One region of the Promicromonospora xylanilytica genome, then DNA from elsewhere that is predicted to be linked to it. Evidence: predicted binding sites of a transcription regulator. Region 1 holds the regulator's gene; the other holds the start of a gene.
The links. The regulator HspR, encoded in region 1, represses chaperone genes until heat shock. The targets are predictions, from matches to a motif close to AAGTTGAGTCNNNNNGACTCAACTT.
Positions count from the first base shown of each region.

Region 2: a site for HspR is predicted at 13,149-13,173, ahead of clpB (ATP-dependent chaperone ClpB). Genes of this name have one in related genera too.

Region 1 covers NZ_BAAGRP010000003.1:47,857-63,286, reverse strand. Annotated here, with positions in the region: gene ACYVK7_RS03860 (RNA polymerase sigma factor) at 1-1,131, opposite strand, end outside; gene ACYVK7_RS03855 (hypothetical protein) at 1,379-2,146, shown strand; gene ACYVK7_RS03850 (DUF1540 domain-containing protein) at 2,242-2,550, opposite strand; gene ACYVK7_RS03845 (heat shock protein transcriptional repressor HspR) at 2,714-3,166, opposite strand; gene ACYVK7_RS03840 (DnaJ C-terminal domain-containing protein) at 3,256-4,269, opposite strand; gene grpE (nucleotide exchange factor GrpE) at 4,346-5,128, opposite strand; gene dnaK (molecular chaperone DnaK) at 5,125-6,990, opposite strand; gene ACYVK7_RS03825 (GNAT family N-acetyltransferase) at 7,185-7,727, shown strand; gene ACYVK7_RS03820 (hypothetical protein) at 7,892-8,164, shown strand; gene ACYVK7_RS03815 (dipeptidase) at 8,184-9,320, opposite strand; gene ACYVK7_RS03810 (S8 family serine peptidase) at 9,388-12,429, opposite strand; gene ACYVK7_RS03805 (RNA-binding S4 domain-containing protein) at 12,560-12,925, opposite strand; gene ACYVK7_RS03800 (beta-xylosidase/alpha-l-arabinosidase) at 13,023-15,430, opposite strand, start outside.
Region 2 covers NZ_BAAGRP010000001.1:232,688-248,117, forward strand. Annotated here, with positions in the region: gene ACYVK7_RS01050 (alpha/beta fold hydrolase) at 76-753, opposite strand; gene ACYVK7_RS01055 (dipeptide ABC transporter ATP-binding protein) at 780-3,404, opposite strand; gene ACYVK7_RS01060 (ABC transporter permease) at 3,401-4,348, opposite strand; gene ACYVK7_RS01065 (ABC transporter substrate-binding protein) at 4,374-5,894, opposite strand; gene ACYVK7_RS01070 (exodeoxyribonuclease III) at 6,213-7,037, shown strand; gene ACYVK7_RS01075 (septum formation family protein) at 7,183-9,132, shown strand; gene ACYVK7_RS01080 (ArsR/SmtB family transcription factor) at 9,110-10,132, opposite strand; gene clpB (ATP-dependent chaperone ClpB) at 10,456-13,101, opposite strand; gene cpt (chloramphenicol phosphotransferase CPT) at 13,220-13,777, shown strand; gene ACYVK7_RS01095 (sulfite exporter TauE/SafE family protein) at 13,761-14,555, shown strand; gene ACYVK7_RS01100 (carboxyl transferase domain-containing protein) at 14,605-15,430, opposite strand, start outside.

The sequences.
Region 1 (15,430 bases):
GACGAGGTACGTGCTCGTGCTCGTGCTGGTGCCCTCGCCCGGCTCGACGTCGGTCGGGAGGACGGGCCTGCCCTGGACGTCCTCGGCCTCCGGCAGCGCCTGGCCGTCCGTCGTGGTGATCACCTGGTCCGCGAGCACGGGCTCGGCGGCGGGAGGTGCGGCGATCTGCAGCGCCGCGACCATGCCGACGGCGGCGACGGCGAGCGCGCCGGCCGCCACGCTGCCACCCGTGGCGGCCGCGGCGGCGGACGCCACCGCACCAGCGGTCGCCGAGACGGCGCTGGCCGTTGCCGAGACCGCTGACGACACGGCCCCGGAGAACGTGCCCGTCGAGGCGACGCCCACCGTCGCGGTCGCCGTCGGGGCGCTGCCGGCCGCCGCGCCCGCACCGGCCTTCGCCGCGGCGACCAGGCCACCGATCGGGGCACCGGCCCCGACGAGGGCGAGACCGCCGGCGCCGAGCACCAGCGGGGCGATGACGGTCTTCATGCCGTGCGCCACGTCGTGCAGCTCGAGCACGAGGGCGCTGCACGTGCCGCACGTCCCGAGATGGTCGTCGATCTTCGCGGTCTCCCGCTTGGACAGGCTGTCGCGTACGTAGCCACCGAGGAGCGGGTTCACGGAGCGGCAGGTGTCCGACGGCGCGTGCGTCAGGTGCTGCTGCAGGTACCCGGCGCGCAGCGCTTCCTTCGCACGGTAGAGCAGGGCGGAGACACCGTTGGGGCTGAGACCGAGCACCGGCGCCACCTGCGCGGGCTTCAGGTCGTCGACCAGCACGTACCAGAGCACCTCGCGCCACCGCTCGGGCAGGTCGAAGTAGGCCCTGGAGACCACGCTGCGTTCGAAGCCGGCGAGCGCCGGGTCGTCCTGGGAGGCGACCCTGCCGAGCACCGACTCGATCTCGTCGTCCGTGCTGGGGCGCGTACGGGCGGCTCCCCTGGAGACGTCGAACGACCGGTGGCGGACCACGGTGTACAGGTAGGGACGGAACCCGGTGTCTGGTCCGGCGCCGCGACGAAGCATCTCGAACAGCTTGCTGAACGCGTCCGCGACCACGTCGTCGGCGTCGGCGGGTGAGACGTACTGCCGCGCGAGCGCGCGAGCGGCCGCCGCGTGCCGCGCGTAGAGCACGCCAAAAGCGTCGCGGTCACCTGACCTGACCTGCAGGATCAGTTCCGCGTCGCTCGGAGTGCCCCCCGTGCTGCTCTCGGCTTGCTTCACGTCTACCCAGACTCTCGGCTGTGTCCTGCCAAAGACTATAGAGCCACACCGGCGTTTTAGGGGTGGAAAAAACATTTCCCCCATCGGATTGGGGTGAAGTGCGGTACACCACCGCCGAAGGTGCGTCATGATGTATCACCGTGAGGGTCCCTTCATCATGAGCGAGTCACAGCAGGAGGCGCGGGTGCGTGTACATGACCTGCGTGAGCGGTGGCGCGCAACCAGTCTTGCGTCGGTCTGGATCCGGCCGAACGACTGGGAGCATCCTGCCGCGGAAGCGCTGGCCGAGGCACTGGCCGAGGGCCGCGGCGTGATCGCGCCCGCGGAACGTCTTGGCGCGGCGCGGGCGGACGTGGGCGCGGGCATCACCGAGGCCCTCGACGATGTCGCCTGCCTCTACGCGGCGTTCGGTCGGCCCACCGACGTCGGCGCACTGCGCGCCGCGGCCATCGGCTGGGTCGGCGCGCGCGAGCGCGTGCCGTACCAGGTGGCCACGCACGACCCGTCGACCGGTCTACCGACGGGCGAGTACCTGGGCGAGCGGCTGCGCGAGACCTACGGCACGGCGCAACGCTCGGGCACCACAGCGGGCGCCTCCCACTGCCTGCTCGTGCTCGACGTCGGCCTCGACAGCCTGGACACGTGGCAGCGGCTCGCGCGCTCCGCCGCCATCGGCCGCACGCTGCACCAGGTCTTCGGCGAGGGCCACCCGATGGCCGCCGTCGACGACGGCACCTTCGTGGTGCTGTGCGAGCGCGGCCCGACGACCGCGGAGCTGGGTCAGTCGCTGCGCCGCGTCGTGGAGCGCAACGCCGAGGTGCTCGGTCTCACCACGGAGGTACGCCGGCCGACCAGGGTCTGGGTGGAGCGCCTGCCCGGGACGCACGACGACGCCTTGCTGCTGCTGGACCACCTGGCTCGCTGAGGTCCTCGAACCCCCTGAGCCCCCGCACGACCAGGCACCCACAGCGGAGCGCCCGCTCATCGCCGAGCGGGCGCTCCGACTGCGTACGGGTCAGGTCAGCGTTCCTCAAAGGTGAGGCAGTCCGCGTGCCCTGGGTCCTCCGGGCCGGCGCCCACCCGGATCGAGGGGGCGCTGCACTCCAGGTTGTCGTTGTGCGTGCACTCGCCGCGCTGGCAGGCGCCGACGTGCGCGATGACCTTCTCGAGACCGCCCTTGGTGCTCAGCGGGATGAACGTGGCGCAGGAGGCGTCGCCCCTGTGCCCCGCGATGGTGACGGCTCCTGCGTGGCAGCCGTGGTCGTGGTTGTAGCCGCAGCCGTCGATCGAGCACTCGGCGACCTCCGGCATCTCCATCAGCGTGCTCATGGTTGGCTCCTCGCGTGGTGCGGTGGACATCTCCAACAGGAAGATCCTATTCCGGAAATGCAGAACGCGTAGAGCAAGGAATGCCTTACCTATACCCGCGCCAATCCTCCCCATTAAAGAAAGAATTGCGTTGCCGAAATTCCGGTCGCGCGAGGGCGGGTGCTCAGCTCTCGCGGCGCGGTGCCGGCCGCCAGAGGACGACCGCACCGCCGCCCACACCTCGGTGCTCGAGGTCGACGCGCATGGCGGCGCTACGGACCCGCTGGCCGCGCTGCACCACCACGACATCGCCGGCGTCCGGGCCCGCCGCGAACACACGGCCCTCCTCCTGGACCCGCATCAGCAGGTCACCGAGGCGTTCCTCGAGCACGGAGACGTGCGCCTCCAGGTCGAGGATGCGCTTGATCCCGGCGAGGTTGATGCCCTCGACCTGCGCGAGCCGCTGCACCTGCAGCAGGCGCGCCACGTCCCGGCGGGAGTACCGGCGGCCGCGGCCACGGGTGCGGCGCGGTACCACCAGGCCGAGCCGGTCGTACTGCCGCAGGGTCTGGGGATGCATTCCCGCGAGAGCGGCCGCCTTGGAGACGGTAAGCACGGGTGCGTCGTCGTCAACCATGTGCTCCTCCCCATGTCTCGTTCGCTTGTGCGTGCGGGCAGGCTAACCGACCTCGGCGCGGTGGGACATATGCCCCACCGCGCCGATGGTCATTCCGCCGCCCGCTCGGCCAGCCCTGCGCGCACGTCCTCGCCGTCGCTCTCCGCGGCAAACGACTCGAGCGCCTGCCTGGCCTTCTTGCTGAGCTTCTGCGGCACGACCACCTGAACGCTCACGAGCAGGTCGCCGTTCGCCGTCGCCGTCTGCACGCCCCGCCCCTTGACGCGGAGGGCCCGGCCCGAGGGGGTCCCCGCCGGCACCTTCAGCCGCACGGTCGCGCCGTCGAGCGTCGGCACCTTCAGCGTGGTGCCGAGCGCGGCCTCCGCGAACGTGACGGGCACCGTCATCCGCAGGTCAAGACCGTCCAGCGTCCAGACCGGATGCGGCGTCACGTGCACCGTGACCACCAGGTCGCCCGCGGGGCCACCACCGACGCCCGGCTTGCCCTTGCCACGGAGGCGGAGCTTCTTGCCGTCGTTGATACCCGCGGGGATCCGGGCCGTGATGGTCCGGCCGTTGACCTCCAGCTCAGCGGTCGTGCCCTCGACGGCCGCACGGAACGGCAGGGTGACCTGCGCGACGATGTCGGCGCCCTGGGTCGGCGCGGTGAACCCCGTGGGGCCGGCCGAGCCGTAGCCCGAGCGGTTCGCGCCGAACATCGAGCCGAGGATGTCCTCGAAGCCGGGACCCGCGTTGCCACCCTGGGAGTACCGCACGCGGGGACCGCCCCGCCCTGCGGGGCCCTGGCCGCCACCGAACATGGCGCCCATGATGTCCTCGAAGCCACCCGCCCCGGCGCCCCCCGGACCGGCGGAGAAGCGTGCACCGCCCGCCATGGCACGCACGGCGTCGTACTGACGGCGCTGCTCCGGGTCGGACAGCACGGCGTAGGCCTCGCCGATCTCCTTGAACCTGGACTCCGCGGAGGCGTTGCCCTGGTTCTGATCGGGGTGGTACTGGCGCGCCAGCTTGCGATAGGCCCTCTTGATGGCCGCGTCGTCGGCGTCCTTGGACACGCCCAGCACGGCGTAGAAGTCCTTCTCCATCCAGTCCTGACCGGTCATGGCACCTCCTTCCGCGTCGATACCGGTGGCCGAGCCCGCCGAGACTCCCGCCTCGACAGGCTCGACCACCGAGAGATCACTCCGGTCCGACGACGCCCACTCGTGCCGCCCGGACCACCTTGTCGCCGATCTTGTAGCCCGGCTCCACCACGAGGTTCACGGTGGCCGCCGTCGCGTCAGCGTCGGTCGAGTGCATGAGCGCCTCGTGCACCGTGGGGTCGAACTCCTCGCCCACCGTGCCGTAGCGCTCGATGCCGAACTTCTGCAGGCTCTGGTCGAGCTTCTCCGCGATCGCCGCCATGGGACCGCTCAGCTCGCCGTGCTGCTTGGCGCGCTCGATGTCGTCGAGCACGGGCATCAGTGCGACCAGCACGTCCTGCACGCCCCGGTCCCGCGCCGCGTCCTGGTCACGCAGCGCCCGGTTGCGGTAGTTCGTGAAGCTGGCTCGCTCACGCTGCAGCGCGTCCAGGTGCTCGGCGGCCTCGGCCTTCGCCTTGAGGACCTCCGAGGCCTCCGCGGCGTCGCCGGACGGCTCGAAGTCGAGCCCCTCCAGCGGGTCGCCGGAGGAAGGCTGCTCGCCCTCGGCGGCCTCGTCCGTCGCCGCGGCCTCGTCCGTCGCCGCGGCCTCGTCCGTCGCCGCGGCCTCGTCCGTCGCCGCGGCCTCGTCCGTCGCCGCGGCCTCGTCCGTCGCCGCGGCCTCGTCCGTCGCCGCGGCCTCGTCCGTCGCCGCGGGCTCGGACGGCTTCGCCGGCCGGCTCTGCTCGCCGGAGTTGTTCACCTTGCGCTTGTCCGTGAACTGGAAGGGGTGCTCCTCCGAGCCCTCGGGCTCGGGAGGTCCCTGCGGGTTCTCTTCGGTCACTTGCGCTCGTCCTCATCGTCCACGATCTCGGCGTCGACGACGTCCTCCTCCGGGGCGGACTGTGCGTTCGCCGTCTGCGGGCCACCCTCCGCGCCCTGCGCGGCGGGCTGCTCGGCGGAGTACAGGGCCTCGCCGATCTTCTGCGAGGAGGCGCCGAGCTTCTCGTACGAGGTCTTCACGGCCTCCGAGTCCTCGCCCTCGAGCGCGGACTTGACCGCGGCGATGTCCGCCTCGACCTCGGTGACGACCTCGGCCGGGAGCTTGTCGCGGTTGTCCGTGATCTGCTTCTCCATGGAGTACGCGAAGGTCTCGGCCTGGTTGCGGGTGTCCGCGTCCTCGCGACGCTTCTTGTCCTCCTCGGCGTGCAGCTCGGCGTCCTTGACCATGCGGTCGATGTCCTCCTTGGGGAGGGCCGAGCCGCCGGTGATCTTCATCGACTGCTCCATGCCCGTGCCACGGTCCTTGGCGGACACGTGCACGATGCCGTTCGCGTCGATGTCGAACGTGACCTCGATCTGCGGCACGCCGCGCGGGGCCGGCGCGATACCGGTGAGCTCGAAGACGCCCAGCGGCTTGTTGTCGCGGGTGAACTCGCGCTCGCCCTGGAACACCTGGATCGCCACGGACGGCTGGTTGTCGTCAGCCGTGGAGAAGACCTCGCTGCGCTTGGTCGGGATGGCCGTGTTGCGCTCGATGAGCTTGGTCATCACGCCACCCTTGGTCTCGATACCGAGGGACAGCGGGGTGACGTCGATCAGCAGGACGTCCTTGCGGTCGCCGGAGATGACGCCGGCCTGCAGGGCGGCGCCGACGGCGACGACCTCGTCCGGGTTCACGCCCTTGTTCGGCTCGCGGCCACCCGTGAGCTCCTTGATGACCTCGGTCACGGCGGGCATGCGGGTGGAGCCACCCACGAGCACGACGTGGTCGATGTCGGAGACCGAGATGCCGGCGTCACGGATGACCGCGTGGAACGGCGCCTTGGTGCGGTCGATGAGGTCCTGCGTCATCTGCTGGAACTGAGCGCGCGTGAGCTTCTCGTCCAGGTGGATGGGGCCGTTCTCGCTCATCGAGAGGTACTGCATCGAGATGTTGGTGCTCGTCGCGGACGAGAGCTCCTTCTTGGCCTGCTCCGCGGCCTCGCGCAGACGCTGCAGCGCGATCTTGTCCTTGGACAGGTCGACGCCGGAGGAGTTCTTCACCTGCTTGATGAGGTGCTCCACGACGCGGAAGTCCCAGTCGTCGCCGCCGAGCCGGTTGTCACCGGACGTGGCGCGCACCTGGATGGTCGAGAAGTCGTCCTCGTCCTTGCCCACCTCGAGCAGGGAGACGTCGAACGTGCCGCCACCGAGGTCGAAGACCAGGATGAGCTCGTCCTCCTTGCCCTTGTCCAGACCGTAGGCGAGGGCAGCGGCGGTGGGCTCGTTGACGATGCGCTTGACGTCGAGGCCGGCGATCTGGCCGGCGTCCTTCGTCGCCTGGCGCTCGGCGTCGTTGAAGTACGCGGGGACCGTGATCACGGCCTCCGTGACGGGCTCGCCGAGGTACTCCTCCGCGTCGCGCTTGAGCTTGCCGAGGATGCGGGCGGAGATCTCCTGCGGGGTGTACTTCTTGTCGTCGATGTCCTGGGACCAGTCGGTACCCATGTGACGCTTGACCGACGAGATGGTGCGGTCCACGTTGGTGACCGCCTGGCGCTTGGCGACCTCACCCACGAGGACCTCGCCCGTCTTGGAGAACGCGACCACCGACGGGGTGGTCCGCGAGCCCTCCGCGTTGGCGATCACGGTGGGCTCGCCACCTTCGAGGACCGACACCACCGAGTTCGTGGTGCCGAGGTCGATTCCTACTGCGCGTGCCATATTGCTGCCTTCCTACGACAGATTGAGTCTTCTGCACTCAACTTAAGCGGGAGCTCACGGAGAAGCAAGCCCGCACCGCCAAAGTTGAGCCCACTTCACTCAACATTCACCGTGGCCGGAAAGTTCCGGCGCGCGGCGGATACCCGGTCAGGTCGTCGGCCGCGCCTGGCCGGGACCGGATTATCGTGTTCGCCATGCCCTTAGAGATCGCCCTGACCGACGACGTCACGCTGCGCGAGCTGACCAAGGACGACGCCGTGGCGCTCGCACACGGCTACGCCCGCAACCGCGAGCACCTCGCCCCGTGGGACCCTGCCCGGCCCGAGGAGTTCTACACCGAGGAGTGGCACAAGGAGCGGCTCTGGGCGCAGGTCCTGGAGAACTCCACGGGTCGCGCGCTGCACACGGTGCTGGAGGCCGACGGGGAGATCGTGGGCAGGCTGAACCTCACCGACATCGTGCGCGGCGCGTTCGACAACGGGCACGTCGGCTACTGGCTCGACGCCCGGTTCACCGGCCAGGGCCTGATGACCCGCGCCATCGAGGCGCTCGTCGCCCACGCGCGGGACGAGCTGGGCCTGCACCGGCTGCAGGCCGCGACGCTCCCGCACAACGAGGCGTCGCAGGCCGTGCTGGCCAGGGCCGGGTTCGAGCGGATCGGCTTCGCGCCCAGCTATCTGAAGATCGGCGGGCAGTGGCAGGACCACGTCCTGTTCCAGCTGATCCTGCACGACTGAGGACGTTTTTCGCCCACGTCAACAGGCGCGACGCCCGGACCTGCGGTACACAAGGGTGCACGACCGAGGCCACAGGGGGTGGGGCGTCGGACGAGTACCCCGCGGGCCCGGCCCGCGGGTGCCTGATGCCCGGGAACCCCGGGCCCCGACGGGGGGAGACCACCATGGCAAGCATCCACGGAAGCTCGTTGTCCATTGCGCTCCTGACAGCTCTGCTCGATCCCGAGGAAGACGGTCTCAGATCACCTCACGTCCAGGACCTGCTGCAGGAGGCGCTCGAGACGCGGGAGGACGCGCGCGACGTGATCGTCGCGCTGCTCGCCTCGTCCGGCTCGATGCTGCGGCAGATCAGCTACCACAACGAGCAGGAGCCGCTCGAGTCCCTGCAGAAGGTGGCACTGGGCTTCCAGCGCAAGGTGGTCCAGCTCCCCGGCTGAGCCGGCGTCCGGGGCTGAGTCAGCGTCCGGTCGGCGCGGCCGCGCGCTCGGCCTCCCGGAGCACGCGCAGCATGTTTCCGCTGGCCAGCTTGCCGAGGTCGGCGTCGGACCAGCCGTTGTCCGCGAGCGCCGCGAGCAGCGCCGGGTATCCCGTCACGTCCTCGAGCCCCTCGGGCAGGCTGGGCGTGCCGTCGTAGTCGCCGCCCAGGCCGACGTGGTCGACGCCGGCGACCTCGCGGACGTGCTCGACGTGGGCGACGACGTCGGACAGCGTGGTGCGCGGCTGGGGGTGCCCGGCCCGCCACTGCCGCATGAAGGGCTCGAACGCGCCGATGTCGGTGTTCTTGATCCCCTCGGCGGCGGCTGCCTCGGCGCCTTCTGCCCGCCAGGCGGCGACGGCGGGCGACACGAACTGCGGCACGAACGTCACCATGCAGACGCCGCCGTTGGTCGCGAGGGCGCCCAGGACGTCGTCGGGCACGTTGCGCGGGACGTCGCAGACGGCACGAGCGCTCGAGTGGCTGAACATGACCGGGGACGAGGTGACGCGCAGCGCGTGGCGCATGGTGCCCGCCGACGTGTGCGAGAGGTCGACGAGCATGCCGAGGCGGTTCATCTCGCGCACGACGTCCTCGCCGAACGGGGAGAGGCCGCCCAGCACCTCGTCGTCGGTGGCGGAGTCGGCCCACGGCACGTTGTCGTTGTGCGTGAGCGTCATGTAGCGCACCCCGAGCGCGTACAGCATGCGCAGCACGGCGAGGGACTCGTCGATGGAGTGGCCGCCCTCGGCGCCCATGAGGGAGGCGATCCGCCCGTCGCGCCATGCCTGCTCGACGTCGTCGGCGGTCAGGGCGAGCCGGAGCGTGTCCGGGTACTTCTGGACCATGCGGTGCACGCAGTCGATCTGCTCGAGCGTCGCGGTCACGGCGGCACCGCCCTGGAGCTGGGCGGGCACGTAGACGGACCAGAACTGGGCGCCGACTCCCCCGTCGCGCAGGCGCGGCAGGTCGGTGTGGGTGGTGGTGAGCCGCTGGGCGATGTCGAGCGCGGAGAGGTCGTAGGACGACTGCTCACGGAGCGCCCACGGGAGGTCGTTGTGGCCGTCCCAGACGGGGTGCTTCTCGAGGAGTGCGGTGAGGCGGGCTGCGGTCGTCATGCGGGCGACGCTATCGCGCCGCCGCGCCGGCCACTGGTGGTGAGCCGGAGCGACGGCGGACGGTGCGTCAGCCGACGCGGTACCAGTAGCAACCGCTGGTCTCGAAGCCCTTGGCCGTCGACGGCATGGTGATCGTCGTGGCCTCGTCGACGATGCGGTGGCCGGCGAGGTGGGAGCGGTCCGCCAGACCGGTGAACGCCTTGATGAAGCCGTAGTAGCAGGTCCCACCGGCTGTGGCCGGACCGGGCGTCATGTAGGTGCCGCGCTCCAGCTGGTCGCCCAGCACGTACACACCGTTCTTCGGCGTGTTCATCCGCCGCTTGGTCATGCCCGCATAGTGCTTGACCCAGGTACCGCAGTCCTGCGACCGGAACGAGCCGTCGGTGCCCAGCACCGTGACGACGCGCTGCCCGGACCCGTAGTCCCCGCCCAGTACCCGGTCCGCGCCGTTCAGCCGCTCCCAGACGCAGTCCCGCGACCCGCCCTGAGCCGTGTACGTCGCCGCAGGCACGCTGTCAGACCCGACGAAGAACCACGCGTCGGCGGGGATCGTGGTGCTCGGCCGGTAGACCGGCACGGCGGCGCTGCCCGAGTCGGTGGTCGCACGGCCGGCCTTGCGGCCGGTCACCACCACGGTGAGCTTCTTGCCCAGATGCTGCCCGGCGATCCGGTAGCTCGTGCCGGTCGCGCCGGAGATCGGCACGCCGTTCGAATACCACTGATAGGTGAGGTAGGCCCCGGGACGCCATGTCCCCGTGCTGACGCGGACGGTGGACCCGACGCGACTGGTGCCCACGATCCGCGGTTTCGGCACGGCGGAGAACCTGGTGCCGATGGTCCGGCCCGTCGAGGTGGCCGTCTTCGTCGTGAATCCGGCCCGCTTCCGGGTCACCGACACGGAGATGCTGCGGCCCTTCCACGTCGAGGGGATCACGAAGGAGGACTTGGTCGCCTTGCGGAGCGGCCAGCCGTCCACCCGCCACTGGTAGGAGGTGGTCGTGGCCGACGGCGACGAGGGCGGTGCGGACACCCTGAGCGTGGCACCTGGTGCGGGCTGACCGACGACGCGAGGCCGCCCCTGCGCGAACACCCCGAAGCCGACCGCCTTGGCGGCGCTGGTCCTGCTCGCGCCGACGTATCCGGCGCGTGTACCGGTGACCGTCACGGTGAGCTGCTTGCCCCGGTCGGACCACCGCGGCACGAAGGTGAACCCGGTGGCGCCGGAGATCGCGGCCCCGTTCACCTTCCACTGGTACTTGAACCGCGTGCCCGACGTCCACGAGCCGGACAGCGCGCGCAGCGTGCTGCCCACCCGCACGGCCCCGTTGATACCCGGGTTGGTGGCCTTGATGGCGCCCGGTGCCACCACCGCCGTCGGTTCACTGGTCGCCGTTGCGGGAAGACGGCCGGCGGCCGACCCGACGACCGTCACCGTGATCCGAGTTCCGGCATCCCTGCCCTGCGGGACGTACGTGGCGCCGTCAGCGCCGGAGATCATGTCGCCGTCACGTCGCCACTGGTAGGTGAACCTGGCAGCCGGCTCCCAGGCCGGCGCTTCGACGGTCAGTGTCGCCCCGACCTTCGGCGTGCCCTGGATCTCGGGCGCCGGCGTGCTGGAGAACGCCTGCTCCTGCGTGAGCTCATAGGCGGCGCGCACGTCGAGCTTGCCCTCGCCCCACACGTTGTTGTCGTCGGCGGTGCCGCCACAGGAGGTGTTGCCCACGTCCCGCGCCGACTCGTCCAGGATCGCGCGGGTAGCGGAGACGTCGCCCACGAGTGCCGGAACCGCGTCCCACAGGAGCGCGACGGCGCCCGCGACGTGCGGTGCGGCCATGGACGTGCCGGACCACACCTCGTACGCACCACCCGGTACCGCGGAGCGTACGGCCACACCGGGTGCGGCGATGTCGGGCTTCACGGTGCCGCTCTGGCCGGGACCGCGCGAGGAGAAGGCGGCGATGGCGCCCGCGGAGTTGAACGCGCCGACCGAATAGGACGCCTGCCTCGAGCCCGGGCTACCCGACGACTCGCAGCCCCAGGAGCCGTCGTTCCCGTTGGACCACGAGGCGAAGATGCCGGCCGCCTCCCACGCGGCGATGACGTCCTCCATGAACGGGTCGCTCGTCCGGGACATGCCCCAGGAGTTGTTCACGACGTGCGGGCGCATGGCCGGGTCGGGATTGGCGCCGGTCCACTGCGTCGGCGCCAGGAGCCACTGGCCGGAGGCGACGAGCGCGGCGTCCGAGCAGTCGTACGCGCAGCCGTTCGTCGCGATCCACTGCGCGCCGGGGGCTACACCGATGTTCGTCGAGCCGTCGTCGGTGCCCACCATCGTGCCCATGGTGTGGGTGCCGTGCCCGTCGTCGTCGTACGGCGAGTCGGAGCCCGTACCCGCGGCGTCGAACCAGTTGTAGCTGCTTCCGGTGGTCGCGCCGCGATACTGCGCGCGCAGCGCCGGGTGGCCTCGGTCGACGCCGCTGTCGAGGCCTGCGACCACGATGCCGTCTCCGGTGAAGCCGAGGTCCCACATCTCGTCGGCACGGATCGCGTCGATGCCGTAGGTCGAGCTCGCCGCCGCGAGCGGTGCCACGGCGTCGGTGGTCTCGGGCTCCTCGAGCACGTGCCGCGACGTCGGACGGACCTCCATGACGTCAGCGTCGGCCGCGAGCTCGACCGCCTGGTCGAGGGAGCCGTCCTCGACGAGGATCGCGTTGGTCGCCCAGTAGGAGGTGTACTCGGTGCCTGATCTCTCCAGCTCCGCGATCACCTGCTCCTGCGCGGCCTCTGCCGCAGCGGTCAGCGTCCGGTACACGTGCTCGCCCCGCTCGTCCCAGCTGGTGATCGCCTCTGCGGCGCCCAGGTCGACGTCGTCGTCGAACCGCAGCCAGAAGTCGGTGGCACCCCGGGCCTGAAAGGCCCTGGTGGCGGCCGGGGTGATCTTGTCCGCCGGGTCCACCGCGCCGGGTGCGCCGAGCGCTGTGCCGCTGCCCGGATGAGCATCGGGGGTGGGGACGGGCTCAGGAGCTGCTTGCGCGGGGCCGGGTACTGCCAGGAACGTCAGGACGATGGCCGAGGCCAGGACCCCGGGACGACGGTTTCGACGATGCATCGATACTCCAGGCTGGGGCGCCCGGCTGATCGAGGCGCGCTGAACCTGCACGGGGCAGGGATATGCCGCGAAAGTAGCGTTTGCCGCCGGGTCAGACCGTCAAAACACCGATAACTCACCCGGGTGAATCTCAGGAACCGCTGCCTCGTCCCCGCAGCCTGTCGATCTCGCGCCGCTCCCGCTTGGTCGGCCGCCCGGTGCCCCGGTCGCGCAGACCGACGGCCTCCCGTTCGACGCGGGCGGGCAGCGCCGGGCTGTGGTCCAGGTACGCCTTGGCCGCGATCGGGGCGCCCACCCGCTTGGGCAGCAGCTCCACGACCTCGATGTCCCGGTCCCTGAGCGGGTCGCGCCACGTCACGCGGTCGCCCGCGGCGACGGATGCCGAGGCCTTGGCGACCTTGCCGTTGATCCGGACCCTGCCGCTGCGGCACAGGTCGGCGGCGACCGACCGGCTCTTGGTCAGTCGCACCGCCCACAGCCAGACGTCGATGCGCATCGGCCCATCCTCCCACCGCACCGGCCCGTCGAGTGCTGGGTGTCCGCGCCGTAGCGGCCACGAGGCCCGCAGATGCCCAGCACTCGACGATCGGGGGTCAGGCAGTCGTCGTCACGGCCACCCAGCGGGTGTCCGCCGTCGTCACCTCGTGGACGTCGCCCGTGATCGTGACCACCTTGCGGGCTGCCGGGGCGGCGTCGTCGACCTGGTCCGGGGCGTCGTTCGGCTCGTTCAGGTCAGCGATGCCCTCCGCCACGACCCTGACAACGCTGTCGGCGGCGTGCGCGCCGGCCCACACCTCGACGTCTCCCGGCTCGACGACACGCACCATCCTGCGGTCGGTGAACGCGAGGCGAGTGGTCGGCACGGCGAACGTGACCGTCACGGACTCCCCCGGCTCCAGCGTGACCCGGTGGTACCCGAGGAGCTGCGCCGTGGGCCGCGCGACCGACCCGTGCACGTCGTGCCCGTACAGCTGCACGACGTCGGACCCCGCCACCTCGCCGGTGTTCGTCACCGTCACGACGGCGCTGAACGTGCCGCCCGCCTCGACGGCCGGGTCGACGGACACCAGCTCGCGCGCGAACGTCGTGTACGACAGGCCGAACCCGAAGGCACGCAGCGGGGTCGAGTCGGTCGCCGTCACCTCGGAGGCACCGCCGAGGATCGGGTGCAGGTACGAGTACGGCTGCGATCCCGTGGAACGCGGGAGCGACACGGGCAGCCGCCCGGAGGGGTTCACCCGGCCGGAGATAACGCCGGCGAGCGCTGTGCCGCCCTCCTCGCCGGGGAAGAACGACTGGAGCACGGCGCCGGGCCGCCTGGCCGCCCCGTCGCCCGAGGGGTCGAGCGCCCAGCCCACCGCGTAGGGGCGGCCGGTGATCAGCACCATGACGACGGGCTTGCCCGCCGCGAGCACCGCCTCGACGAGCTCGCGCTGGACCCCGGGCAGCTCCAGCGACTCGCTGTCGTTGCCCTCGCCCACCGTGCCCCGGCCGAACAGCCCGGCCTGGTCACCGACGACGACCACGGCGACGTCGGCGGCCTCCGCGGCGGCGACGGCCTCGGGGAACCCGGAGGTGTCGTCGCCCTCGACGGCGCATCCCTGCGCGAACGTGAGCTCGGGAGCAGGCAGGCCCGCGCGGTCGAACTCCGTGGCCAGCGCGTCGGCGACGGACGGGATGTCGAAGCCGGTCGGGACGCCCGGGAAGTGCGCCAGTACGTGGTTCGGGAACGAGTAGCAGCCCATCAGCGCCTCGGGACGGGCGGCGTTGGGCCCGATCACCGCCACGCGGGCCGGCTTGTCGTGCCACGCACCGAGCGGCAGCACCCCGTCGTTCGCCAGCAGCACCACCGACTCCTCGGCGAGTCGCCTGGCGATCTCACGGTGCTCGGGCGAGTCCAGGTCGACCACGGCGGGCGGCGCGTCCTCGTACACGTCCGGCTCCAGGAGACCGAGCTCCTCCTTCTGCTCGAGCGCGCGCAGCACCGACCGGTCCACGAGCTCGATCGGGACCGTCCCGTCCATGACGAGGGCGGCGAGCGGCTCGAGGTACGCGTCGCCCGACGGCAGCTCGATGTCCACGCCGGCCTCGAGCGCCGCGGCGGCGGCGGCGCCCCGGTCCGCCGCGATGGCGTGCATGACGTTGAGGAACGCGACACCGAAGTAGTCGGCGACCACGACGCCGTCGAATCCCCACTTCTCGCGGAGCAGGTCCGTGAGGTACTCGCCCGACGAGTGCATGGGCACGCCGTCGACGTCGTTGTACGACGCCATGACGCTGCGCACCCCGCCGTCGAGCACCGCCATCTCGAACGGCGGGAGGTAGACGTCGGCGATCTCGCGCGGGCCCGCGCTCACCGGGGCGTGGTTGCGCCCGGCCTTGGACCCGGAGTAGGCGACGAAGTGCTTGAGCGTCGCATGCACACCGGCGCCCTGGATCCCGCGGACGTAGGCGGTGCCGACCGTCCCGACGAGGTACGGGTCCTCTCCGATGCACTCGTCGACGCGTCCCCAGCGGGGGTCGCGGACGACGTCGAGCACGGGTGCGAGCCCCTGGTGCACGCCCAGCTCGCGCATGGACTCACCGATGACCCTGCCCATGTCGGCCACCAGGTCCGGGTCGAACGACGCACCCCACGCGAGCGGCGTCGGGAAGGTCGCCGCCTGCCAGGCCGCCAGACCCGTCAGGCACTCCTCGTGCACCAGGGCGGGGATGCCGAGGCGCGTCTCGCGCTTCAGCCTCCGCTGCTCGCCCCAGAGCCACGCGGCCCGCTCGACCGGGTCCACCGGCCGCGTCCCGTACACGCGGGTGTAGTGCCCCAGCCCGTTCTTCGTGATCTCCGGGAGCGACGAGGCCTGGCCACCGGCCATCTCGCCCTGCATGGGCGCCACGACGTTGCCGCCCTGGTCCAGCCAGTACCCGACCAGCTGTGCCAGCTTCTCTTCGAGAGTCATCTGTGCGTGCAGCGCGCGCACGCGCTCCGACACCTCGGGCGTCGTCC
Region 2 (15,430 bases), on a different contig from region 1:
CGTTCGCTGAAGAGTGCGTAAGGCGCGCTACGCCGACCGTGCGTGCCGCTCGATCGCCTCCGGCCGCCCGGCTCGTCAGTCGGTCACGGCCTCCCGCAGGAACCGCACCACCCGCCGTGCCCGGAACATCAGCGCGTATCCGATAGCGATGACGTGACCCACCACCCGCATCGTCTCGTTCACCGCACCCTCGAGCAGCGTGTCCTCGTCGTCGACCACGCCGTCCCGGGCCGACCGCAGGCTGAGGATCCTCGCGCGGTCCTCCGGGCCGAGCTCCTCCAGGAGCTTGGGCACCGTGGACAGCGACTGCGCGAAGGCCGCGTTGCGCAGGAGTACCGGCTTGATGATGTCCTCGGGCTCGAGGAACTTTCCGGCGATGATCACGACGGCGACGATCGAGCGGCGTCGGGCGTACGCCGCGAGCACCGCGCCCGCCCCGGCGGACGCACCCATGAGGGCGACCCGCTCGCCCCGCTGCTCGTACCGCTCGACCATCTCGTCCAGGCGGTCCAGCCGCTCCTGGAACGAGGCGTCCGAGGACCAGCGGATCCGGAACATGGTGGTGCGCACACCGAGGGCACGCCAGGTACGCAGGGCCTCGCGCTGGAGGTGCACCAGGGGTGGCAGCCGGTCGCCGAGACCAGGCACGAAGATCACGCGGAGGGGCGCCTTGCCGGTGGATCCGACCACGCGCCGGGCGGCAGCGTCGAGTCCCGGGAGATCACTGTCGTCGCTGGTCATCTGCTCGCTCATGTCGCGCAGGAGGTTACACCGCGCGGTCAGAACGTCAGCACAGGCGTCGCCTCGCGGAGGCGGCGGGTGTACTCGTGGCGCGGGTCGTCGTAGACCTGGGCCGTGGTCCCCTGCTCCACGATCAGGCCGTCGCGCATCACGGCGACGTGGTCACAGACGTGCCGCACCACGCCCAGGTCGTGCGACACGAGCAGCAGCGTCAGGTCGTGCTCGTCGGCGAGGCTCGCGAGCAGGTCCAGCACCTGGCGGCGCACGGAGACGTCGAGGGCGCTGACCGGTTCGTCCGCCACGAGGATGCGCGGCCGGCACACCAGGGCACGCGCGATGGCGATGCGCTGGCGCTGCCCGCCCGAGAACTGGTGCGGATACCGCTCCGTCGCGTCGAGCGGCAGGCCGACGGCGTCCAGCATCTCCCGCACGGCGTCGCGCCGGGCGAGCGCGGTCCGTGGGCCTCCCTCGCGCACGTTCGCGGGGTTCAGGAGCGGCTCGGCCACGATGTCGCCGACGGTCATCCGCGGGTCGAGCGAGCCGTACGGGTCCTGGAACACGAGCTGCAGGGCCGCACGGAGGTCGCCCAGGTCCGCCGTCGGCGTCGGCCGGCCCGTGTCCCGTCCGAACGCGCCCCGGGGCGGCGCGCTCAGGTCCACGCCCGCGCTGACGACCCGGCCGGACGTCGCGCGGTCCAGACCCGACACGATCCGCAGCAGCGTCGACTTGCCCGAGCCGGACTCCCCCACGATGCCGAACCGCTGCCCGGCCCGGACCTCCAGGGAGACGCCCCGCAGCGCGTGCACGGTCTGGCCTCGGCGCAGATAGGTCCTGGTGACCTCCTCGACCTGGATGAGCGCCGGGTCCCGGACGGCGGCCGGCCCGGTCGCCTCGACCGGCCCGGTCTGCGCCGACACGGTCTCCGCCGACCCGGTCGCGGCGCGCGGCTCGAGCGTCGACGCCGCGAGCAGGCGCCTCGTGTACTCGTGCCGAGGGCGTGCGAAGACCTCGGCGACGGGCCCCTCCTCGACCACCACGCCGTCGAGCAGCACCACCACCCGCTCGCACACCTGGGACACCACGGCGAGGTCGTGCGTGATGAACAGGAGACCGGCACCCCGGTCCTGGACCAGTCGCAGCATGAGATCGAGCACCTGGCGCTGCACGGTGACGTCGAGGGCGGTGGTCGGCTCGTCCGCCACCAGCACGGCGGGGTCGTTGGCCAGCGCCATCGCGAGCACCACCCGCTGCCGCTGCCCGCCCGACAGCTCGTGCGGGTACCGCCGGTCGGCGCCGTCCGGCAGGCCCACCTCCGCGAGCAGCTCAGCGGCCCGGGACGCGGCGACCGGGTGCGCGACGCCGTGCACCGTCATCGTCTCGGCGACTTGCCTGCCCACCCGCATCAGCGGGTTGAGTGCGGTCATCGGCTCCTGGAACACCATCGAGACCGCCGTGCCGCGCAGCCGCGCCAGCGCGCGCTCGCCCCGGTCCAGGAGGTTCCCCGGCACCCCGTCGAGGGCTACGTGCCCGGTCGCCGCCACCCCGTCGGGCAGCAAACCGAGCGTCGCGAGGGCCGTCATCGTCTTGCCCGACCCGGACTCGCCGATCAGGCCCACCCGCTCGCCCCTGGCGACGCGGAGGGACACGTCGGACAGGAGGGTGCGGCCGCCGGCGGTCCGGACGCTCAGGTCCTGGACGTCGAGGGCGAGGGACACGTCGGGCGCCGCCCCGGCCGCCTCGCCCACCGGCCCGGACCCGGCCGGCCGGTTCCGCTCGGCCGGGGAGGCCGCCGAGAGTCTCGGGTCGAGCACGTCGCGCAGCCCGTCGCCGAGCAGGTTGAAGCCGAGCACGGCCACCGCGATGGCGACGCCGGGCACGATCGCGAGGTGGTCGGCGACGCCGAGGAACTGCTGCGACTCCTGGAGCATGCGGCCCCAGGACGGCGTGGGCGGGGGCGTGCCCAGGCCGAGGAACGACAGGCCCGCCTCCGCGAGCACGGCGATCGCGAAGTTCACCGAGCACTGCACCAGCACCGTGCCGGCGATGTTGGGCAGCACGTGCCGTGCCGCCGTCGCGGCCTCCCCGCGGTTCGCCGCGCGGGCGGCGAGCACGTAGTCGGACCGCATGACCTGGAGGGTCCCGCTGCGAGCCACGCGCGCGAAGGCGGGGATCGAGCCGATACCGAGCGCGACCATCGCCGTCACCGTGCCCGCGCCGTAGACGGCACCCAGCACGATCGCGAGCAGGAGGCCGGGGAAGGCGAGCAGGATGTCGCTGCCCCGCATCAGGAGCGCGCCGAGGCGCCCGCCGCGCATCCCCGCGAGCACGCCGAGCGGTACGCCCACCACCGCGGCGATCCCGACCGCGACGACCCCCACCAGCAGGGTGATCCGCGCGCCGGCCATCACCTGCGAGAACACGTCACGGCCGAACCGGTCGGTGCCCAGCCAGTGCTCGGCACCCGGCGGCAGGAGCCGGTCGGCACCGGCGTGCTCCGGGTCGTACGGCGTCCAGGCCAGCGACACCAGCGCCGTGACCACGACCAGGCCCACCAGCACCGCACCGATCACGAGCTGGGGGTGCCTGCCGGGGCGGCGAGGTTCGGCGGCCGGTCCGAGGTCGGGCAGCGGCGGGCCGACGGCGGCCGTGGCCGGGTCGCTCATGAGGCCCTCCTGAGCCGCGGGTCCAGCAGGGTGTAGGCGAGGTCGACCAGGAAGTTCAGCAGCACCACCAGCACCACGAGCACCGCGACGATCGACTGCACGGCGAGCAGGTCGCGGTTGCCCACCGAGTCCAGCAGCAGACTCCCGAGACCGGGCACGGCGAACACGCGCTCGATCACGACGGCGCCGATCAGCATCGACGCGATCTGCACGCCCACGACGGTCACGATCGGCACGCCGGCGTTCCGCAGCCCGTGCTTGACGAGTGCGCCCGTGAACGTGAGGCCTTTGGCGCGCGCGGTGCGCAGGAAGTCCTCACGCATGATCTCCAGCACGGCGCTGCGCACGTACCGGGTGATGATCGCGGCCTGCACGGACCCCAGCGCGACGGCGGGCAGCAGCACGTGCCGCCAGAACTCCCCGAGCCCGTCGGCGGGCGCCGTCCAGCCGCCGGAGGGCAGCCAGCCCAGCCGCACCGCGAACAGGGCCACGAGCAGCACACCCACGAGGAAGTTCGGTACGGCCACACCCACCTGGCTCACCGCGGAGAGCGTCACACCGCCGGCGCTACGGTGCCAGACGGCGGCGAGCGTGCCCACCGGCACCGCCACGACGAGAGCGATCAGCATGCCGAGGAGCACGAGGATGCCGGTGACCTGGACCCGGTCCGCGACCAGCGGCGTCAGGTCCTGCGCCGTCACGTAGCTGGTGCCGAGGTCCCCGGTGACCAGGCCGCCGACCCACTCGAGGTACTGGGCGAGCAGCGGCCCGTCCGTGCCGTGCTCGGCGCGCCAGGCCGCGAGCGCCTCCGGCGACGCCTCGATCCCGAGCGCGACGACCGCCGGGTCGCCGGGCAGCACCCGCAGCAGCACGAAGATCGCCGCTGTCGCCACGAGGAGCGTGGCGACGAGCTGGGCGAGGTGCGAGGCGAGATGTCTGGCCACGGGTTGTCTCCGGCGTCCCGCCGCGTCAGCCGTCCGACCAGCGCAGGCCGGTGAGGTCCATGGACTCCGTGGTGGCGTTCGCGGCGATGCCCGTCAGGCGGGCGTCCGCCACCACCGTGTTGGGGAACAGGAACAGCGGGTCGCTCGCCGCGTCGTCGACGATCATCCTTGCGACCTGCTGCATGCCCGCGACGTACGTGTCGGGGCTGCCCCGGTCCGCCTCCTCGGCGAGCTGGGCGAGCTCCGGGTTGTCGTAGCCGATGTAGTAGTCGGGGTCGCCGAAGATCGTCAGCAGGTCCCTGGCCTCGGTGTGGAGGATCACGGACATCTGGTAGTCGTGCTTGGTGAACACCTTGTCGAGCCAGACGGCGGGAAACTCCGCGGGCACGATGGTCGCGTCGATGCCGACGTCCTGGAGCTGGGACACGACGACCTGGGCCACGGCCTCGGCGTAGGGGCGGGTCGGGACGTCGAACGTGATGCTGAGGTCCTCGGCGCCTGCCTCCTTCAGCAGCTCCCTGGCCTGGTCGGGGTCGTAGGGGTAGGCGCCGGTCAGGTCCTGGTAGTACGGGTCGGTGGGCGGCACCATCGAGCCGATGAGCTGGCCGTGGCCCGCCCACGCCGTGTCGAGCACGGCCTGCCGGTCGATCGCGTGCATGACGGCACGGCGGACCCTGAGGTCGTCGAAGGGCGGCTCGGCGTTGTTCAGTGCGAGCAGGACCTCGCCGGTCGACGTGCCGTCGATGACCTGCAGGTCCTCGTCCTGCTCGAGCCCGGCCAGCAGGTCGGGGGTCTGCAGGTTGTACGCCATGTCGATGTCGCCGGCGCGGACGGCGTTGGCCTGGGCGTTGGCGTCCGCGAAGTAGCGCACGGTGACGTCGGTGATCGCGGGCGGATCGCCCCAGTAGTCGTCACGGGCGGCGAGCGTGATGTGCTCACCGGTCGCGACCTCCTCGACCGTGTAGGGGCCGGTGCCGACGGCCTCGGTGGCCAGGTCGGCGGACAGGTCGTCGGGGAACATGGCGCCGACGGACGTGCCCATGTCGAACAGCCACGCGTTGCTCGGGCGCTCCAGGGTCACCGCGACCTCGGTGTCGCTCTTCGCCTCGGCGCGCTCCACCACGTCCATCTTGGACTTGAGGCTCAGCGTCCAGTCCTCCTTGACCCGGTCGATCGAGGCCACGACGTCGTCCGCGGTGAACCGTGTGCCGTCGGAGAACGTGACGCCGTCGTGCAGCGTGAAGGTGTAGACGGTGCGGTCGCCGTTGACCTCCCAGGACCTGGCGAGCTGGGGCTGGACGTCGCCTTCCTGGTCGATGGTCACGAGGCCCTCGTACACGTTGTTCATCAGCAGCTGCGGGATGGCCGAGCCGGACGTGGTCGTGAAGTCGAGGTTGGTCGGTTCCCCGGTCAGGCCGACGACGACGTCGGTCCGCGCGCCGTTCTCCTCACCGGAGGAGCTGCCGGCGGTGCACGCCCCGAGGAGCGCCACGGAGGTCAGTACGGCGACGGTGCCGGCGGCGCGGCGCCTGGTGAGGATCTGCACGAAGCAAGGGTAGTCGGGGTGAACCTCACGGTTGCCAGGGCCCGAGAAGTGCGGCGGGAATCACAGCTGCGCCTTCCTGGCGCCGGCCACTTGCACGGCGGCCGTTCTGACTTCGGTCGGTTGCACGGCAGCGGTTCTGACTTCGGTCGCTTGCACGGCGGCCGTTCTGACTTCGGTCGGTTGCTCTGAGATCGGTCGTTTGATTGACCGATCTCAGAGCAAGCGACCGAAGTCATTCTCTGTGCCGTGCAAGGGACCGAAGTCGGGGATGTGGCAGCGGACAGTCGGACATCCTGTTGCCCCACGTACGCTGACCACGTGCGCCTCGTCACCTGGAACGTCAACTCCATCCGCACGCGGGTCGACCGCGTGCTCGCCTTTCTCGACCGGTCCGACGCCGACGTGCTGGCGGTCCAGGAGACCAAGTGCCGGGACGACCAGTTCCCTGCGGCCGCGTTCGAGGCCGCCGGGTACGAGGTGGCGCACTTCGGGCTCTCGCAGTGGAACGGTGTGGCGATCGTGTCGAGGGTCGGCCTGGCCGACGTCACCACCCAGTTCCCGGGACAGCCGGGGTTCGCGAAGGCGGTCATCGAGGACGACCAGGACCCGCTGCTCGACGTCGTGCCGCCGATCGAGGCGCGGGCGATCGGCGCGACCTGCGGCGGCGTCCGGGTGTGGAGCCTGTACGTACCCCATGGCCGCGCGCTCGGCGACCCCCACTACACGTACAAGCTCGCCTGGCTGGAGGCCCTGCGTGCCTCGGCACAGACCTGGGCGAGCCAGGGGGACGCCGTCGCGCTCATGGGCGACTGGAACGTGATCCCGCTCGACACCGACGTGTACGACGCCACGGCGTTCGAGGGCAAGACCCACGTGTCCCCGCCGGAGCGGGCCGCGTTCGACGCATTCGGTGACGCCGGGTACACCGAGCTGACACGGAAGTTCCTCCCCGCGGAGCACACCTACACCTACTGGGACTATCAGCAGCTCGCCTTCCCCCGGAACAAGGGGCTGCGGATCGACTTCTGCTGGGCGTCGCCCGCGCTCGCCGGCCGGGCGTCCGGGGCCGTCATCGACCGGGACGAGCGCAAGGGAAAGGGCGCCTCGGACCACGTGCCCGTAATCGTCGACCTGACCGACTGACACCTCGCTGTACGGGTCAGGGCGCCTTGAGGTTCCACCCATGATGGGGAAATCAGCGGGTGAAATTGTCCATAAATGGAGCCCACTGGTCATCGGTGTCGTCCCGGTGCCAGGGTCGTTGCCGAATGTCGGTAAGTTAACCTGCATGACGTCGACGCCCGACCAGTCCCCGGCCGCCACCGAAGTCGACATGGTCCCCGCCACGGATCCTGTCGAGACGGCGTCCGCGGTCGAGGCGGAGCCGGGCACCGCACCCGACACGGCCGAGGCAGGCGGCGAGTCCGCCTCCGGCGCGGAGGAGCCCGAGCGGCCGGACGGCGGTCCGGACGACGGTCCGGACGGCGGAAGCGTGCCGCCGAACGACGACGCCCCCCCGGACACCGCAGGAGCCGCTGAGGCGGAGGCCGCGGCAGCCGACGAGGCGACGGCTGAGGACGCTGCTGTGGAGGCTGCTGAGGAGCCGACGGCGGGCGCCACACCAGGCTCCCCGGAGCCCGCACCGCAGGCCGGCCCGGAGCCGGACGCCGTCGCACCCACCGCAGGGACCGCCGCGGAAGCCGAGCCGGTCGCGCAGAGCGAGCCCGTCACGGCAACCACGCAGGTGGAACCTGTCGACGCGGCCGTCGAGCCGACCACCACGGCGGCGACGCCGGACGCAACGCCCGCCGAGGCAGCGGCGCCCGCCGAAGCCACGACGCCCGCACCCGGGGCGCCCGCCGCGCCGGACGAGGAGGCGCCCGCGAACGCGGAGGCGGCAGTCGAGTCCCCGACGCCACCGGCCGCTCCGGAAGTGCCGAACCGGCCGAAGCCCTCCGCGGCACCGACGGAAGAGATCAGCATCGTGCCGCCGGCAGCGCAGCCGCCCGCACCCGCCGAGCCGGCTCCACCCGCCCAGGACGCGAAGCCCGCGACCCCGTCACCGGCCGCTGAGGCGTCCGCGGCGGACGGCACCAGCGAAGCGGAAGAATCCGGCACCGGCGACGCAACCAGCACCAGCGACGCGCCCAGCACCAGCGCCGGCAAGGCACCCGGCAGCGACGAGCCGCTCGACTTCAAGGCGCTCTCGTTCGCCGCCATCACGGCGGCGCACAAGAAGGCGCTCGGGCCCCGCACGGTCGCAGGCGAGGCCGAAGCCGGCGAGGCAGAAGCCAGCAAGACAGAGACCGGCAAGACAGAGACCAGCAAGACAGAGACCGGCGAGGCGGAAGCCGCCGAGGACCACGAAGCCGCCAAGGACCACGAGGCCGAGGGCCAGGCCCCTGCCGAGGACACGGCCGCCGCGGCGCCCGCCGGGGCACCCGGAGCGGAGGACGCCGCGGCGGAGCCCGCGGCCGACGAGTCGCGCGCCGAGCAGGCGGAGCTCTTCGCGCCGCCCGCCGCGTTCGCCCCGGTCCCTGCCGCTCCGCCCAGCCCGTTCCCCTCCCCCGGAACGGCGCCGCAGTACCAGCCCCACCCGCCGGGACAGGGCTCCGGGCCGCAGCAACCGCCGTCGCCGTTCCCCGCGGCCCGCAACAGCTCCGCGCAGACATTCCCAGCCGTGCACGGCTACGCCCCCGAGGCCTCCTACGCCGGCTGGCACCCGCCGACGCCGGCTGAGGAGACCGCCAAGCGTCGCCGGATCACCTTGATCGGCGGCGCGGCCGCGGCTGTCGTCGCCGTGGTGGTCGTCGTCACCATCATCGCGAACGTGGTGAGCAAGCAGCAGTGGGAACCCATCGAGGCGATGATCGCGGAACCCCGGGAGGTGCACCCGCTGCAGCTGGTGCTCGGGTCGTGCGTCGAGTCGATCCCCGAGGACGGCGAGGTCTCCCAGGTGCTCGCCGTTCCTTGCGACGCCTCGCACACCGCCCAGGTGGTGGGCCGCACCGACTTCGCCGACGCCGCCGTCTGGCCGGGTCGGGACGAGGTCGACAAGCGGGTGGCCCAGGTGTGCGGCACCAAGCAGCTCGGCCCTATCGCGCGGACGAGCCCTCTCGCCGACTCCGTGAGCTATGTGGTCTGGGGTCCCAGCGCGGAGTCGTGGGACGACGGTGACCGGGTCGGCCTGTGCCTCGCGACCACCGCCGAGCCGATCACGCAGGATCTGCTGCAGTGACCGGCACAGTCGCCGGTGTCCGTCCGGCGCAGCCCTCGAGCAGAGTCTGACCCAGCGGGGTCAGGGCGTGGATCACGGTGTTGCGTTCACGCCCGCTGGTGATGAGGCCCGCGTTGCGCAGCACCGTCGCGTGCTCCGACGCCGACGCGGGTGAGATCGCCAGCCGGTGCGCGATCTCGCTGGTCGTGGCCCCGGTGCCGAGCACGCGCAGCACCGCGGCCCTGGTGCGGCCGAGGAGTGCGGTGAGCTGACGTCCGCCGTCGAGCCGGGACTCCACGCTGCGCTCGGGCCCTACGGGTTCGCGCACGATCGGGTAGATCAGCACGGGCGGCAGCTCGGCGTCCGCCAGGGTGATCGGGACCCGCACGCAGAAGTACGACGGGATGATCAGCAGGCCACGCCCGGCGAGGTGCACGTCCCGTTCGGCGACGGTCGCGACCGTGAGGACCGGGTGCTGCCACCGGATCGAAGGGTGCAGGGTGCGGAGCGCCAGCTCCGTGCCGCCCTCCATCCACGCACGGGTCCGGGTCGCGCGGTCGACGTCGACCGCGGCGCGGATGCCGCTCCAGTACGGCGCCACCGCGTGCTCGTAGTAGGCGCGCAGAGCGACGCCGAGCCCGCGCACCGCCGGTGCGGAACCGTCGGCGAGGTCGCGCATCCAGAGCTGCGGCTTGTGCCCGCGCGCCAGCAGCGCGATGTCGTTGCTCAGCCGCTTCCGCGGGGTGGACAGCACCGCGTCGAGCCCGGACTCGAAGTCGTCGGTGCCCGTCACCGGCGTGAGGAAGTCCGGCGAGTACCCGCGCGGTGGCGTCAGCCGCAGCAGCATCCGGGCTGCGGGCCCCATCCCGGACAGCACCCGCTGCCGCCACGGCCCGAACAGCATGCTGCCCGGACGCTGGTTCACCACGTGGGCGCTGAGCAGCACCTCCCACAGAGGGTCCGGGCCCGGAGCGATCCGGACCCGGGCTAGATCATCCGAAGTGAAGTGGAACCGCAGCATCAGGCCCTCCCTGACCGTCTGCCCTTCCGGTGGCCCCCGTCGGCTCGCCCCCCGCGCGCCTTGACCGTGCGGGGACCGTGCGCGGCACACCGCGCACGGTCTCACCCCGCACACACAGAGGGACGCGCGAGATTTCTGGTTCTGGGCGGTCGGGCTCTCACCTTCACAACACCATCACACGGCGGTGTCCGGCGGTCACTCGCCGGAACCGATCGCACGGTCGTTCCCTCGTGCCCCCAGGATCGCAGGCGGATGCCATGCTCCACATCGACCGATCTGCGTAATCCCGTGTACGCCGATCGACGTACACGCAGACCGCTCGATCACACGGTCAGCGCCTTGCGGTCGAGAGCCAGGCCGTCGCCGCCGTCCGCCCTGTCCACGACCACGGTGTCGCCGTCGGACACCTCACCGGCGAGCAGCAGCCGCGCCAGGCGGTCGCCGATCTCGCGCTGCACCAGACGACGCAGCGGACGGGCGCCGTACGCCGGGTCGAAACCCTCCAGCGCGAGCCACTCCCGGGCTGCCTCCGTGACATCGAGGGTGATGCGCCGGTCCTCCAGCCGCTTCGCGAAGGCGCCGACCTGCAGCTCGACGATGCTGCCGAGCTCGGCCAGAGTCAGCGCGTCGAAGACGACCACGTCATCGAGCCGGTTGAGGAACTCGGGCTTGAACGACGCCCGCACGGCCGTCATCACGGACTCGCGCCGCTCCTCGTCCGACAGCATCGGTTCCACGAGGAACTGCGAGCCGAGGTTCGACGTCAGGACGAGGATCGTGTTGCGGAAGTCGACGGTGCGGCCCTGGCCGTCGGTGAGGCGGCCGTCGTCGAGCACCTGGAGCAGCACGTCGAAGACCTCGGGGTGCGCCTTCTCCACCTCGTCCAGCAGCACCACCGAGTAGGGCCGCCGCCGGACCGCCTCCGTGAGCTGACCGCCCTCCTCGTACCCGACGTAGCCCGGAGGCGCGCCCACGAGCCGGGCGACGGAGTGCTTCTCGCCGTACTCGGACATGTCGATGCGCACCATGGCGCGCTCGTCGTCGAACAGGAAGTCGGCGAGCGCCTTGGCGAGCTCCGTCTTGCCCACGCCGGTGGGGCCGAGGAACAGGAAGGAGCCGGTGGGCCGGTCCGGGTCCGAGACGCCGGCCCTGGTGCGGCGCACGGCGTCGGACACCGCGGCCACCGCGGTCCGCTGCCCGATGAGGCGCGCGCCGAGGACCTCCTCCATGTGCAGGAGCTTCTCCGACTCGCCCTGCAGCATGCGCCCCGCCGGGATGCCGGTCCAGGCCGCGACCACCTCGGCGATCTCGTCCGCGCCCACCTTGTCGGCGATCATCGGCGCGGTCTCTGCCGGTGCGACGAGCGGGTCGCCGGCGGTCGAACCCGCCGAGCCCTGGCTCGTCGCCTCCGCCTCCTCTGCCGCGACGAGCTCCTTCTCGACCACAGGGATGTCGCCGTACCGGATGCGTGCGGCACCCTCGAGGTCGCCCTCGCGCAGCTTGCGCTCGGCGTCGGTCCGCAGCTCGTCGAGGCGCGCTCGCAGGTCACCGACGCGGTTGTGCCCCGCCTTCTCGGACTCCCAGCGTGCGGTGAGTGCGGCGAGCGCCTCGCGACGGTCCGCGAGGTCGGCCCGGAGACGCTGCAGGCGCTCCTCGGAGGCGGCGTCCTCCGACTCGGAGAGCACCACCTCTTCCATCTCCAGGCGAGTGACGGCGCGCTGCAGCTCGTCGATCTCCACGGGGGAGGAGTCGAGCTCCATGCGCAGCCGGGACGCGGCCTCGTCGACCAGGTCGATCGCCTTGTCGGGGAGCTGCCGTCCGGAGATGTACCGGTCGGAGAGCGAGGCGGCGGCGACGAGCGCCGAGTCGGCGATGGTCACCTTGTGGTGCGCCTCGTAGCGTTCCTTGAGCCCGCGCAGGATCGCGACCGTGTCCTCGACCGACGGCTCGCCCACGAAGACCTGCTGGAAGCGGCGTTCCAGGGCGGGGTCCTTCTCGATGTGCTCCCGGTACTCGTCGAGCGTGGTCGCGCCCACCATGCGCAGCTCGCCGCGCGCGAGCATCGGCTTGAGCATGTTGCCCGCGTCCATCGCGCCCTCACCGCCGGCCCCCGCACCGACCACGGTGTGCAGCTCGTCGATGAAGGTGACCACCTCGCCGTCCGACGCGGTGATCTCCTCGAGGACCGCCTTGAGGCGCTCCTCGAACTCACCGCGGTACTTCGCTCCCGCCACCATCGAGGCCAGGTCCAGCGCGACCAGCCGCTTGTCCTTCAGGGACTCCGGCACGTCGCCCGCGACGACCCGCTGGGCCAGCCCCTCGACGACGGCGGTCTTGCCGACGCCGGGCTCACCGATGAGCACGGGGTTGTTCTTGGTGCGGCGGCTCAGCACCTGGATCACGCGGCGGATCTCGGAGTCGCGACCGATCACCGGGTCCAGCTTGCCGTCCCTGGCACGCTGCGTCAGGTCGGTGCCGTACTGCTCCAGTGCCTTGTACGTGCCTTCGGGGTTGGGGCTGGTGACCCGGCCGGATCCCCGGACGGCGGGCAGCGCCGCACGCAGGGCGTCGGCGGTCGCCCCGGCGTCGGACAGGGTGCGAGCCGCTGCGGACTGGCCGGCCGCTATCGCGATGAGCAGGTGCTCCGTGGAGACGTACTCGTCGCCCAGCCCCTGCGCCTCCTTCGCCGCCAGGTCCAGGACCGTCGCCATCGCCCGGCTCGCGCTCGGCTGGGCGGTGCTCGCCCCGCTGGCCTGGGGCAGCGCGATCAGAGCCGCGCGCACCTGCTGGCCGATCGCCTGCGCGTTCGCACCGACCGCGTCGAGCAGGCCCGTGGCCACGCCGCGCTCCTGCTGGAGCAGCGAGGCGAGCAGGTGGACCGGCTCGAGCTGCGGGTTGCCGGCCGCCGACGCCGACTGGATGGCGTCGCCGATCGCCTGCTGCGACATGGTCGTGAACTTGGTGTCCATGAGGCCTCCCAGGGATGCTGAAGTCTGTACGAGATGAAACGGGGTCAAAGTTGAGTCTATTCCACTCAACCTTGGAATTCACTGTAGCGCCCGCCACCCACACTCGTACCGTTCTCGCATGAACACCCAGGTCATCGTTCTCAACGGCGGATCGAGCTCCGGGAAGTCCGCGATAGCGCGCAGCCTCCAGGCCGGTCTCCCGGACGCGTGGCTGTCGCTCAGCATCGACACCCTCGTGGACGCGATGCCGACCCGCCTGACGTCCGGCGGCGACGGCATCGGGTTCGCGGACGACGGCGGCGTCGACGTCGGCGAGGAGTTCATGGCGCTGCAGGACGCCTGGATCACCGGGCTCGTCGCCATGGCCCGCGCGGGTGCGCACCTGGTGGTTGACGACGTCTTCCTCGGTGGCGCCCGGTCCCAGCAGCGCTGGCTGGACGCCCTCGGCGACGTGCCGACGCTCTGGGTCGGCGTGCGCTGCTCCGCCGCGGAGGCCGGGCGCCGCGAGGCCGCGCGCGGCGACCGCGTGGCGGGCATGGCAGCGAAGCAGGCGGACGTGGTCCACGAGGATGTCGCCTACGACCTGGAGGTCGACACCACGAGCACCGGGCCGGAGGACTGCGCGCGGACCATCGCGGCGCACCTGAGATCATCGCGGGGTGACCGACCAGACTGACGACTCCCTGACTCCACCCCGCGCCGCCGTCGTCGGGATCGTCGGCGGGGCCTTCTCAGGCCTGTTCGGCCTGGGCGGCGGCATCGTGATGGTGCCGCTCCTGACCTCGCTCGGCGGGCTGACGCAGCGCCGGGCCAGCGCCTACTCGCTCGCGGCGATCCTCCCGGCGGCGATCGTCGGCTCGATCCCCTACCTGACGCACGACGCCGTCGACCTGATCGCGGCGGGGCTGCTCGTCGTCGGTGCCGTGACCGGCGCCGTGGTCGGAGCACGGCTGCTCGCCCGCGTCCCGGAGACCCTGCTGCGCTGGCTCTTCGTCGGGGTGCTCGTCGCGGGGATCGTGCGGTCGGTGCTGGACGCGTTCGGGGAACCGCCGTCCGTGGACAGCGCACAGGGCGTCCCCAGCCTGCTCGACGGGGCAGGGATGGTGGGCCTGGGCCTGGTCATGGGCATCGCGTCCGGGCTGCTGGGCATCGGTGGAGGACAGCTCGCCGTGCCAGGCCTGTCCGCCCTGTTCGACTTCGCGCCGGCCCTGGCCAAGGGCACGTCGCTGGTCGCCATGATCCCGACCGCCGTCTCCGGGACCTGGGTCAACGCACGCAACCGCCTGGTCCACCTGCGCACGGCGGCGATCATCGGGCTGGTGGCGTCGGTCTTCTCCTTCGGCGGCGCGAGCCTGTCCGTCGCCCTGCCCGACGACGTCGCGTCGATAGCCTTCGCCGTGCTGCTCGTGTTCGCCCTGGCGCAGCAGGTGCGCAAGGCCCTCCAGAAGCGATAGGGCCGCCCGATAGGTCTCGACGTCCTCCGACCACCCGACGTTCTGCCGATCATCTGCCAGGTACCGTGCTCAGCACCGCCGCGCACTCCGCCGCGACCGCCACGGCCACGTCCCGCACCGTGTCGTCGCCGTGCTCAGGGACCACGCGCTGCACCGCGCCCTCGGCGAGCAGGTCGACCGCGCGCACGTGCTGCGCCTCGGCCAGCTCCGCCGCGTGCACCATGTCCCCGTGCACGATGACGCTCGCGCCCTCGGGCGGCAGCGGCGACAGCCAGGCGTGCTCCGCGGCGATCACGGTCCGCGCGGGCAGCAGCGCGAGCGCCCCGCCGCCGCAGCCCTGGCCGAGGATCACCGACAGCGTGGGCACGGTCATCTGGGTGAGCGCCGCCATGCAGCGCGCGATCTCGCCGGCGATGGCACCTTCCTCAGCGGACTGCGAGAGCTCGGCGCCGGGGGTGTCGATCACGGCGACCAGGGGCAGCCGCAGCTCCTCGGCGAGTCCCATCGCGCGCCGCGCCACCCGCAGCGCGGCGGGACCCATCGGCGTCCGGTCGGACTGCCGGGTCCGGTCCTGGCCGACCACCACGCAGGGCTGCCCGTCCAGTCGCGTGAGCGCCACCAGCATCGACTCGTCGCGCTCGCCCTCGTCCGTGCCGGAGAGCCGGACCGTGCCCGACGCGCCGTACCGGAGCACGTCCCGCACCCCGACCCGGCCGTCGGCCCGGGTCCGCAGCACGGAGTCCCACGCCGACGTCGTCCCGGAGGGCTCTCCCCGCCGGCGGGGGAGCGCCGGCGCCGACGGCGGGTCCACCAGCACCGCGAGCGTTCGATCGACCAGCGCCGGCAGGTTCTCCGGTGCGACGACGCCGTCGAGC